Linked DNA regions of Algoriphagus sp. Y33. The protein of the gene in region 1 binds, or shares a complex with, the protein of each later gene. Links are inferred from orthologs where the notes say so. Each region holds a gene or a part of one and is shown on either strand. Other genes may lie near its edges.

Evidence for each region. Proteins that work in one complex are often made in the same cells at the same time.
Region 2: the proteins of secA (region 1) and secY are in contact, whole or in part, in a crystal structure (PDB 3DIN), measured with the Thermotoga maritima proteins. The link is inferred for Algoriphagus sp. Y33 from one-to-one orthologs. Residues at the interface, in WP_004082002.1 of Thermotoga maritima: Glu261, Ala262, Arg263, Lys300, Ala301, Arg302, Thr303, Ile304, Ile305, Leu323, Tyr324, Asp325, Pro326, Val329, Ser330, Tyr333, Ile336, Lys340, Phe345, Val349, Glu363, Phe364, Tyr374, Ser375, Gly376, Gly377, Glu393, Ile395, Thr482, Ser483; in WP_004081795.1 of Thermotoga maritima: Glu108, Gly109, Glu110, Glu111, Ala236, Glu237, Arg238, Arg239, Ile240, Thr241, Ile242, Gln243, Tyr244, Ala245, Arg246, Arg247, Val248, Thr249, Gly250, Arg251, Arg252, Val253, Tyr254, Gly256, Ala257, Ser258, Thr259, Tyr260, Leu261, Pro262.

What each region holds. Positions count from the first base shown.
Region 1 is NZ_CP061947.1:5,172,207-5,180,860, reverse strand. The notes cover bases 2,131-6,044. They hold secA (preprotein translocase subunit SecA), read left to right. Parts: upstream 2,131-2,463; coding sequence 2,464-5,844; downstream 5,845-6,044. Other genes in these bases: ID165_RS21170 (hypothetical protein), read left to right, coding at 5,852-6,044; dapF (diaminopimelate epimerase), read left to right, coding at 2,131-2,363. Outside these bases: ID165_RS21190 (nucleoside triphosphate pyrophosphohydrolase family protein), read right to left, coding at 103-570; ID165_RS21185 (superoxide dismutase), read right to left, coding at 652-1,410; more of dapF, read left to right, coding at 1,590-2,130; more of ID165_RS21170, read left to right, coding at 6,045-6,376; ID165_RS21165 (M20 family metallopeptidase), read left to right, coding at 6,378-7,568; ID165_RS21160 (S1/P1 nuclease), read left to right, coding at 7,633-8,400; ID165_RS21155 (ATP-binding protein), read left to right, coding at 8,485-8,654. UniProt on the Escherichia coli protein: Required for protein export, interacts with the SecYEG preprotein conducting channel.
Region 2 is NZ_CP061947.1:4,644,279-4,647,161, forward strand. It holds secY (preprotein translocase subunit SecY), read right to left. Parts: upstream 2,161-2,883; coding sequence 841-2,160; downstream 1-840. Other genes in the region: infA (translation initiation factor IF-1), read right to left, coding at 1-64; map (type I methionyl aminopeptidase), read right to left, coding at 66-839; rplO (50S ribosomal protein L15), read right to left, coding at 2,165-2,611; rpmD (50S ribosomal protein L30), read right to left, coding at 2,614-2,793; rpsE (30S ribosomal protein S5), read right to left, coding at 2,799-2,883. UniProt on the Escherichia coli protein: The central subunit of the protein translocation channel SecYEG. Consists of two halves formed by TMs 1-5 and 6-10.

The DNA.
Region 1 (8,654 bases):
CTATGAATGAATTAGAAAAGGCCGGCTTTAATATGCCCGGCCCGTATCGTGGAATTGAAGAATTATCAGGGAAAGGAATTGAAAACCTCCGCCTTGGATTCTTTATGATTTGATGATTCCCTCAAGATCAGCAGGTGAATAGGCTACGGATTTCAGTGTTTTTCTGTCCCCTTTCCTGAAGACCAAGTACAGATCACCTTCTTTTTCATAGAAGCATTCTGTTCCTTTGGAATCATAGTGTGCCACAGTAGCTTTTGCTTCCTCTTCCGTTTTGCAAGCTTTGCTCATATTTGAGCGCTGCACTTCGTCGAAGAGAGTTTTGAATTTCTCTCCTAAGCCAAACTCCAAAATTGCCCCGGAAAGCACATACTGGAGGTCACATAAAGCATCTGCCACTTCTACTAAATCATCGTTTGCGATAGCTTCTTCCAACTCTTTCAGCTCTTCGGCCAAAAGGGATACGCGTAAATCGCACCTTACTTTCTCCGGAATAGTTGGAGAAGGCAAAACGGGGTGCTTGAAGGTTTCGTGGAATAAAGCGACAGAAGTAAGTGACTTAGGATCTTGCATTTTTTTGATTAGTTGAAAGGCTGAAATAACTAAAAAAGACCGGGATTTCCGGCCTTTCTTGGATGGTTTTCTGACTTAGAATTATGTGGAAGCTGCAGCAAACCGCTCAGCTACTGTCTTCCAGTTCAATACATTCCAAAATGCAGAAACGTAATCAGGGCGTTTATTTTGATAGTTTAAGTAATAAGCATGTTCCCACACATCAAGCCCCACCAGCGGGGTTCCTTTGAAATCAGAAATATCCATCAAAGGATTGTCTTGGTTCGCAGAAGAGCCCACTGCAAGTTTTTTATCCTCTCCTATTACCAACCAAGCCCAGCCTGATCCAAATCTGGTTTTGGCGGCATTCTCAAATTCTGTTACAAATGCATCATAGCTACCGAAAGAAGAATCAATCGCTGTAGCTAGGTCACCTTCGGGCTTTCCACCTCCATCTGGGGACATGATGCTCCAGAAGAGTTCGTGGTTATAATGTCCTCCTCCGTTATTTCTCATTGCTGTAGAGTACTTGGAGATATTTTTCAGCACATCTTCTAGCGGCTTGTTAGTATCTACCTTTTCTTCTTCTAGTGCTGCTTTCAGGTTTGAAGCATAAGATGCAGCATGCTTAGTATAATGAATTTCCATTGTCTTGGCATCAATGTGCGGTGCCAATGCGGAATAGTCGTATGCCAAAGGGGTTTGGGAATAACCGGTGGCTAAAATGGCTTTTCCGTCTCCTTTGGCATCATTGGAGCAAGAAGAAAGAATACCCGTGCCCACGAAACCCATTGCGAGACTGGCTTTCGTGGTATTGGACATGAAAGTTCTCCTAGATATAGACTTTTCAAGTTGTTGCATAGATAAAATTTGGTTTAGTTGTCTTGATTTTGATCAAGTGAGCATGAAACTAAACATTTTCCGTCGGTTTTTAAATTGAGAATCAGACAATAAGTCTGATTTTGTGACAAGATGTTTAAGTTTGTATTTCAACGTTCGCTTGGATGGGTTTTTGTCCCGATGTACCACAACAATTTTCCATGGAAATATCATTTTATAAATATCAAGGAACCGGTAATGACTTCGTTATGATCGATGATCGTGCTCAGAAGTTTGATGATTTGGATTTGGCACTAGTAAGTAAGCTGTGCGACAGAAGGTTTGGTGTAGGCGCTGATGGATTGATTCTCATTAGAAATCATCCGTGGTATGATTTTGAGATGATCTATTTCAATGCCGACGGAAGCCAGAGCATGTGTGGCAACGGAGCGAGATGTGCAGTGGCCTTTTCGGCATTTCTGGGGATTGTGGCTGAGAAAACAAGTTTTCTGGCTATTGACGGAGCTCATGAGGCCATTCTGAAAGAGGGGCTGGTGCATCTGCTGATGGGCGATGTGGCCGGAATAGAGGAAAAAGGAGCTGATTCTTTTGTCAATACGGGCTCACCACACCACATTCGCTTTGTTCAAAACATTCATGAATACCCTGTTTTTGAGGAAGGGGCAAAAGTCAGGTATGATCAGATGTATGCTCCAGGGGGCACAAATGTCAACTTCGTGGAAAAAATAAGTGAGGATGAAATCTTTGTCAGGACTTATGAAAGAGGGGTTGAAGATGAGACACTATCCTGCGGGACAGGAGTCACAGCCGCTGCGATTGCAGTGGGCAAAGATCTACATGCCGCTACTATTAAAATCAAAACCCTTGGCGGTCAGCTATCTGTGAAATTTAAAGCGTCTGAAATGGGTAGCTTCAAAGAAATATGGCTGATAGGTCCTGCTGAGTCTGTTTTTGCCGGGAAAATAAGTGTTTAACCAGTCATTGGAGTTCTTCTTCCAAGAACCTGTTTTATTATCAATTATAACAAAAAGGGCTTAATTTTGAAGTCCTAATAGAGAATCACAATAAGCTAGCATGTTAGATATTATAGCAAAAGGACTTGCAAAAGTATTTGGAACCAAGTCCGACAGAGATATCAAGGAACTTCTTCCGATCGTAGCAAAGATCAATGAGGTTTTTTCCGGATTAAAGAGCCTCAGCGATGATCAATTGCGGGGCAAAACCGAAGAAATCAAAGCTGAAATCAATGCGCATCTGAAGGAATATGATGACAAGATCAGCACGATCAGATCAAAGGTAGATGAGTTGCCTGTGAAAGCTATTCATGAAAAAGATCAGCTTTTCAATCAAATAGATCAGATCGAAAAGGATCGAAATCAAGCGCTGGAAATAGTTTTGGAGAAAGTTTTGCCGCAGGCTTTTGCAGTAGTGAAGGAAACGGCAAGGCGCTTTAAAGAAAATGGAAAGCTGGTTGTGAAGGCTACTGATCGTGACCGTGAACTCTCTGCAGGCAAGCAGAATGTGGAGATTCAGGGAGATGATGCAATTTGGCATAACAAATGGATGGCAGCAGGCACTGAGGTGGTGTGGGATATGGTTCACTACGATGTGCAGTTGATCGGTGGGATGGTTCTTCATAAAGGGAAAATTGCCGAAATGGCGACAGGTGAAGGTAAAACGCTGGTTTCTACCCTACCCGCTTACCTTAATGCACTTGCCGGACGTGGAGTTCATATCGTAACAGTGAATGATTACTTGGCCAAGCGTGACTCTGAATGGAATGCGCCACTTTTTGAATTCCATGGTTTAAGCGTGGATTGTATAGATAAATATACTCCTAACTCAGCCGGACGCAAGAAAGCCTATAGATCGGATATTGTGTATGGTACCAATAACGAATTTGGCTTTGACTACCTAAGAGACAACATGGCCCGTGAGGCTGGGGATCTTGTTCAGGGCAAGCATCACTTCGCAATGATTGATGAGGTCGATTCTGTACTTATTGATGATGCAAGAACCCCATTGATTATATCCGGACCGGTACCAAAAGGCGATGTACATGAGTTTGATGACATGAAGCCGAGAGTTTCTACGCTGGTAGATGAGCAGCGCAAGCTGGTGCAGGGCTTCTTGAGTTCAGCCAAGAAAATGATTGCCGATGGCAATGAAAAAGAAGGCGGTTTGGCGCTTTTCCGCGCATTCAGGGGAATGCCTAAGTACAAGCCATTGATTAAATACCTTTCTGAACCGGGAATCCGCGTGATTCTTCAGAAGACAGAAAATTATTACTTGCAGGACAATAAGCGCCAGATGCCTGAAGCAGATGAGCCGCTATTGTTTACCATAGATGAAAAAACAAACGTAGTCGACCTGACCGATCGTGGGATAGAGACAATGACTACCAAGAATGAAAATACAGAATTCTTTATTCTTCCTGATATAGGGGTAGTGATTGCCGATTTGGAGAAGGAAGAAGGAATTACGGATACAGAAAAGCTTGTCCGTAAAGAAGAAGCAATCAAAGACTACAGCATAAAAGCGCAACGGATTCACACCGTAAACCAATTACTCAAGGCGTATTGTATGTTTGAGCGGGACACGGAGTATATTTTGGTGGACGGTAAAGTGAAAATTGTAGATGAGCAGACTGGCCGTGTGATGGAAGGGCGACGATACTCTGACGGATTGCATCAGGCTATTGAGGCGAAGGAAAATGTGAAAGTGGAAGACGCTACCCAAACGTATGCTACGATTACGCTACAGAACTATTTCAGAATGTATCACAAGCTGGCGGGGATGACCGGTACGGCGGAGACTGAAGCGGGAGAATTCTGGGAAATCTACAAATTGGACGTGGTGGTTATCCCTACCAACAAGCCGATTATCAGAGCAGACCGTGACGATAAAGTTTATAAAACTGTCCGTGAGAAATTCAATGCAGTAGGCGATGAGATCAATGAATTGGTCGCTGCAGGGAGACCTGTGTTGGTGGGTACTACTTCGGTAGAAATATCGGAAGTACTCAGCAGAATGCTGACTTTGAAGAAAATCCCCCATCAGGTATTGAATGCGAAGCAGCATGCTAAGGAAGCGGATGTAGTGGCTATTGCCGGTCAAGCAGGTACGGTTACAATTGCAACCAATATGGCTGGTCGTGGGACAGATATTAAGCTGACTCCTGAGGCCAGAAAAGCAGGAGGATTGGCAATCATAGGCACCGAGCGTCATGAATCCCGTCGTGTGGATAGACAGCTCCGAGGTAGATCGGGTCGTCAGGGGGACGTGGGATCTTCGCAGTTTTTCGTTTCCTTGGAAGATAGCTTAATGCGCCTTTTCGGGTCTGACCGTATCGCCAAATTGATGGATAGAATGGGTCTTGAAGAAGGTGAGGTGATCCAGCATAGCATGATATCCAAGTCTATAGAGCGAGCCCAGCGCAAAGTGGAGGAAAATAACTTCGGCACAAGAAAGAGACTGCTTGAGTACGATGATGTGATGAACTCGCAGCGTGAAGTAGTGTATAAGAGAAGAAGAAATGCGCTGAAAGGAGAAAGACTGGAACTGGATATCCTGAATATTCTCTATGATGTCTGCGAAAGCTTGGTAGATATGGGTAAATCCAATGCTGATTCGGAGGATTTCAGAATGAATGTATTCACTACGTTGGGTGTGGATTATAACATAACGGAAAGCGATCTGAAATCTAAAGACGCAGGGCAATTGACCCAAGAGCTTTATACAGTTGCTTTTGAAACCTATCAGAAGAAAAGTGAAGTGATGATGAATACGGCGTTTCCGATCTTCAAGCGGGTTCAAGATGAAAGAGGTGCTACTGTGAAGGATATCATGGTTCCTATTTCCGATGGAGTTAAGCAAATCGGGGTGGTGGTGAATCTAGAAGAGACGGTTAACTCTGAAGGCAGAGAATTAGTGAGAGCAATCGAGAAAAATGTATCGCTGGCTATCATTGACCAGAACTGGAAAGAGCATCTGAGAGATATGGATGACTTGAAGCAGTCGGTGCAAAATGCCGTTTATGAGCAAAAAGATCCACTTTTGATCTATAAGTTTGAAGCGTTTGAAATGTTTAAGCGTTTTATCGGCAAGCTTAATGAAGACATGACCACTTTCTTGACACGCGCAGATTTGCCTAAACAAGATCCGAATCAGGTACATGCTGCTGCTCCTCAGCGGAGCCCGGAGCCTCAAGTACAGGCTTCTAAGGCTGATGTAGATAGTACGTTAAATCCCGGTGCTAACCGTGCGGCAGTAGCAGCTTCCAACGCCGGAAGACCTGCCCCACAGGTAGTGGCACCTAGAAAATCTGATAAGGTGTACGGAAGAAATGACAAAGTTTCTGTCCAATACACGAATGGAACCACTAAAAATGATGTGAAATACAAAAGTGTGGAACAGGATGTGCAGGAAGGAAAATGTGTAATCATTGATAACTAAGCTAAACATGAGAATTTTCTGGATTTTAGGATTTGTAGTTATATTGGTGGGGTGTAAGACTTCTCGCAAGGCCTCTAGTTCTGCCTCAAACTATGCAAACTATCAGGAAAATTTGAATCCATCTCTTCCTCTATATCCTGATTATCGTGCGCAGATGAATTCAAAATCATCTGTTGGATCTTCTGAATCCACCGGAGCGATTGATGATGAGTTGGATCAGCTTCAGGCAAGTTTAATCAGTAAGAATAAGTCTGAGCCATATTTTAGCGGATATTCAGTTTTGGTTTATTCGGGAGTAGACCGGGATAAAGCATTCAAAACACGCAATGATATAACCATGAATTTTCCTGATCTTATACCGGAGATGCAATACCAGCAGCCAAGATATCTTGTGAAGATTGGAAGATTTGTACATAAAATAGAAGCTCAAAAAAGCTTTGCCGAAGTAAAAACACAATTCCCTACAGCGCGAATAATTCAAGATAGGTTTCAACGGGAAGATTTCAAGACTCAAAAAGAACCCAACCAATAAGATGCTGAAGGAAAAAATTAAATCTCTGGCTAAGGATTATAAGGAAGAAGTAATTGCAAATCGACGCCATCTTCATGCAAATCCCGAACTTTCTTTCCAAGAGTACAATACATCGAAATTTGTAAAGGAAAAATTACAAGAAATAGGAATTACGACCATTGAATCCAAGGCAGACACAGGCTGGTCAGCTTTGATTGAGGGCAAGAATCCCGGGAAGCGAGTGGTGGCACTTCGGGCAGATATGGACGCATTGCCAATCATTGAGGCAAATGAGGTTTCCTATAAATCCAAAAATCCGGGTGTGATGCATGCCTGTGGACATGACGCGCATACTGCATCTCTACTTGGAGCGGCCAAAATATTAAATGAAGTCAAGAATGACTTCGAAGGGACCATCAAGCTAATTTTTCAACCTGGGGAGGAAGTGGCTCCCGGTGGCGCGTCTTTGATGATTGCGGATAAAGTGCTGGAAAACCCAAGACCAAACGGAATTATTGGTCAGCATGTAATGCCTTTTATAGAAGTGGGCAAAGTAGGCTTCCGTCCCGGAATCTACATGGCCAGTGCTGATGAACTCTACGTGACAGTAAAAGGTAAAGGCGGTCATGCGGCTATGCCTGAGACATTGATTGATCCTGTTTTGATCGCATCCCATATGATTGTGGCTTTGCAGCAGGTGGTCAGTAGAGCTGCCAGTCCCAAGATTCCTTCTGTACTTTCCTTTGGAAGAGTGGAGGCATTGGGAGCTACCAATGTAATTCCTAATGAAGTGAAGATACAAGGTACATTCCGCACGTTAGACGAAGGTTGGAGAGCAAAAGCACATGAAAAAATGCTTTCAATTGCTAAAGGAATAGTAGAAGGAATGGGTGGAGAAGTGGATTTTGAGATCAAAAAAGGATACCCATTTTTGAAAAATGACCCAGAACTGACTGAACGATCCCATCAGGCAGCCATAGCCTATCTAGGAGAAGAGAATGTTCTCGATCTGGATATTTGGATGGCAGCAGAGGATTTTGCTTTTTATTCTCAGGAAGTTGCAGGCTGTTTCTACAGATTGGGTACAAGAAATGAAGCCAAAGGAATTACCTCAGGAGTTCATACGCCTACTTTTGATATTGATGAAGATGCGTTGGAAGTTGGAGCGGGACTAATGGCATTCTTGGCCGTGTCCGAACTCGAAAAAGCATAAACTTACCTTAACTTCCCTTCAGTTCTTTTCGAGTAAATTCCCACTTTATTAGACCCTCTCTACGATGAAAAAACTCCTTTCTACTTCAGTTTTTGCTTTTCTACTTGTTACCCAAACATTCGCTTGGGGTCAGCTAGGACACTATTTGATAGGCTATATGGCTGATAAGCAGTTAAAAAAGTCTGTGCGAAAAAAGGTAGAGAGCGTACTTTACCCGATGTCTATCGCTAGAAGTGGAACTTGGATGGATGATATCAAATCGGACCATGCATATGATTATGCTTATTCATGGCATTATATGACCAGCAAAACCGGAGAATATGATGAGTCCATTCAGGAAAAAGGAGGAAATATCTTTGCTGAAATCAACCGCATCAAAAGCGAGCTGAAAGCTGGGGATCTTGAGCCCCGGAAAGAAGCAGAACTGCTAAAAATGCTCATCCATATGGTAGAGGATATCCATCAGCCGCTGCACGTAGGAACGGGTGAAGATAAGGGAGGCAATGATGTGAAGCTCGAGTATTTTGGCAAAACTACCAATCTCCACGCGGTATGGGACAGCGGAATACTTGACGGGAAAGGGATGAGTTATTCTGAAATTGGAGATGAACTTTCGAGAAGGGTAAACAAGAAGATAATCTCAAAGTACCGTGCGGGCACTATGCAGGACTGGCTGGAAGAGGCGGTGGCAGCAAGACCAACAGTATATAAGTTACCGGAAAACAGGAAAATATCTTACGCATATGGCTATGAAAGTACCCCGCTTTTAGAGGAAAGATTAATTGCCGCCAGTGTTAGACTGGCACAGATTCTAGAGGAAATTTATAGATAAACAAGAAAAAATTTGGTAAATGCCGTTTGACTATTGATAACTAGCGGCATTTTTTTGTATTTTCCTAGCCATAACTTCAGGTAAATGCAAAGACTTCTCTCCTTGAGTCTAGTTTTCACTCTTATCTCTTTCGTTTCTTTTTCCCAAGACCTGAGAAAAAGACTTGGGAGAACGTATGCAAATCCTGATTCAGTAGACATTATTTTTGAGCTTGAAAAAGAGAATCTGCAAACGCCCAATGATAGTGGAGTTTA
Region 2 (2,883 bases), 530 kb from region 1 along the record:
ACATCGCATTAGACAATGCTTCCTTGATGGTACCGTCTTGCTCTATTGATGTTTGCTTGGCCATATTAGAATTTAAAATTCTCTTCTATGTATTTATGAGAGGTTAATACCTCTGTTCTGTCTTCAAATATCGCTACTGTGTGCTCATAATGTGCAGAAGGCTTCCTATCCGCTGTGCGAATAGTCCATCCATCACGCTCTTGGACAATATTCCGTGTTCCAAGATTGATCATGGGCTCGATAGCGATCACCATTCCATCTTTCAGTAAAGGGCCGCTTCCTTTCTTTCCGTAATTGGGAACTTCAGGTGACTCATGCAATTTTTTGCCCAAACCATGTCCGACAAGCTCTCTAACTACGGTGTAGCCCTTAGCTTCCACAAACTTCTGGATGGCATTACCTATATCACCTATTCTTTTCCCAAAGACAGCCTGCTCAATTCCAATGTAAAGAGAATCTTTGGTGGTCTTAAGTAATGCTTTAACAGCAGGAGAGACCTCACCAATAGGGTACGTATAAGCGGAATCGCTATGAAAACCTTGGTGAAAGACTCCACAATCTACTGAGATTATATCGCCATCTTTCAATTCATATTCACTGGGAAAACCATGTACTACTACTTCATTTACAGAAATACACAGTGAAGAAGGAAATCCATTGTAGCCCTTAAAAGAAGGCACTCCATTATGATCCCTGATAAACTCCTCAGCTATTTTGTCCAGAAAAGAGGTCTTTACCCCTTCCTTGATATGTTTCGCCACTTCCCCATGGGCTTTGGCTAGTATATCGGCACTTTCTTTTATTAACTTAACTTCATCAGAAGTCTTGTAATTGATCATCTTAGGCAACTTGGTAATTAGAAGGGTTATTCTTCACATTACCACTCTTCATCATGCCTTCGTAATGTCTCATTAACAAATAACTTTCGATCTGTCTCAAGGTATCCATTATCACACCTACCATGATAAGTAATGAGGTCCCTCCATAGAAATAAGAGAATTCTTGACCAACTCCCGCAATAACAGCTACAGCAGGAAGAATAGCAACAACTGATAATAAAATGGAGCCCGGCAATGTGATCTTGGAAATAATCCCATCAATGAATTCAGAGGTAGGAGCTCCCGGCTTGATACCAGGAACAAAACCACCGTTTCTTTTCATGTCCTCGGCTATCTGTTCCGGATTTACCGTAATAGCAGTATAGAAGAACGTAAATAGAATAATCAACACGGCAAACAATACATTGTACTGCCATGAGATAGGATTACTAAATGTTGCACCTATATAATTGGCTATCTCATTGTCCTGTGCCCAAATCTGCGCAATAAGAGCTGGGACAAACATCAGAGACTGTGCAAAGATAATTGGCATTACACCTGAAGCATTTACCTTGATCGGTATATACTGTCGCTGGCCGCCGTATACTTTACCTCCTACTACCTGCTTAGCATATTGTACCGGAATTCTCCTTGTCGCCTCAGTCAAAGCAATCACTCCTACTACAACAAAGAACAACACTGCAGCCTCGATAATCAGAAGTAACATACCTGAGGTGCCCTTCTCAAGACCCTCTGCGATAATCGCTCCGGGAAATCTGGATATGATACCGATCATAATGAGCATTGAGATACCGTTACCAATGCCTTTCTCTGTGATTTTCTCTCCCAACCACATACAGAACATAGTGCCTGCTGAAAGTAAAACCAAAGAACTAAACATAAATAGGGTCGAGCTAATCATCACCGCTCCAGTAGGTAATATGGTAGCAGAAACGTAGCCAATACCTTGCGCCACTGTAATCAGGATTGTCAAAACCCGAGTGATCTGATTGATTCTCTTTCTTCCAGATTCACCCTCTTTTTGCATTTTCTGAAAATATGGTACTCCGACAGTCAATAACTGCAACACAATGGAAGCAGATATATATGGCATAATACCTAGACCGAAGATAGATGCGTTACTGAACGCTCCACCGAGGAAAGTATCGATCAATCCAAAGATCCCCTCCGGGGCATCTCCTAAACGAGAAGGATCAACGCCTGGAAGAACTATGAATGACCCCAATCTGAATATGATCAGAAAACCGACCGTATTCATGATTCTAACTCTAAGATCTTCGATAGAGAAAATGTTCTTAACTGTCGAAATAAACTTTTTCATTAAATTAAATTGTGTTTACCGTTCCACCCAATTTCTCAATAGCTGCTACTGCAGTTGCTGAAAATTTATGGGCTGACACGTCTAATTTGGCCTTCAAATCACCTCCACCGAGGATTTTGATTTTATCATTCTTGGAGGCGATACCATGAGAAACCATAGCTTCCATGTTTACTACTTCAAGACTGTATTGCTCGGCAAGACCTTGCAATGTATCCAAATTTACCGGTTTGAACTCAATTCTGTTCAAGCTTTTGAAGCCAAATTTAGGAACTCTTCTCTGAAGTGGCATTTGACCGCCTTCAAAACCCAGTTTACTTTTGTATCCAGATCTTGATTTTGCTCCTTTGTGACCTCTTGTAGAAGTTCCACCTCTACCCGAACCTGTACCTCTACCAATTCTCTTGCGATTTTTGGTAGATCCTTCAGCTGGTGTTAATGTATGCAGTTTCATAATTAAGCTTCCTCCACTTTTACAAGGTGATTAACTTTATTTACCATACCTGCAATCTGAGGTGTATTCTCTACGACCACTGATTTGCTGATACGCCCTAGACCCAACGCAGTAATGGTTGCTTTCTGATCCTTAGGCCTCTTTATGGTACTTTTCGTTTGCGTGATTTTGATCTTAGCCATGATGATTATCCGTTAAATACTTTAGACATTTTAACGCCTCTCTGCTGTGAAACAGCGATAGCATCTCTTAGCTGAACCAACGCCTCAATA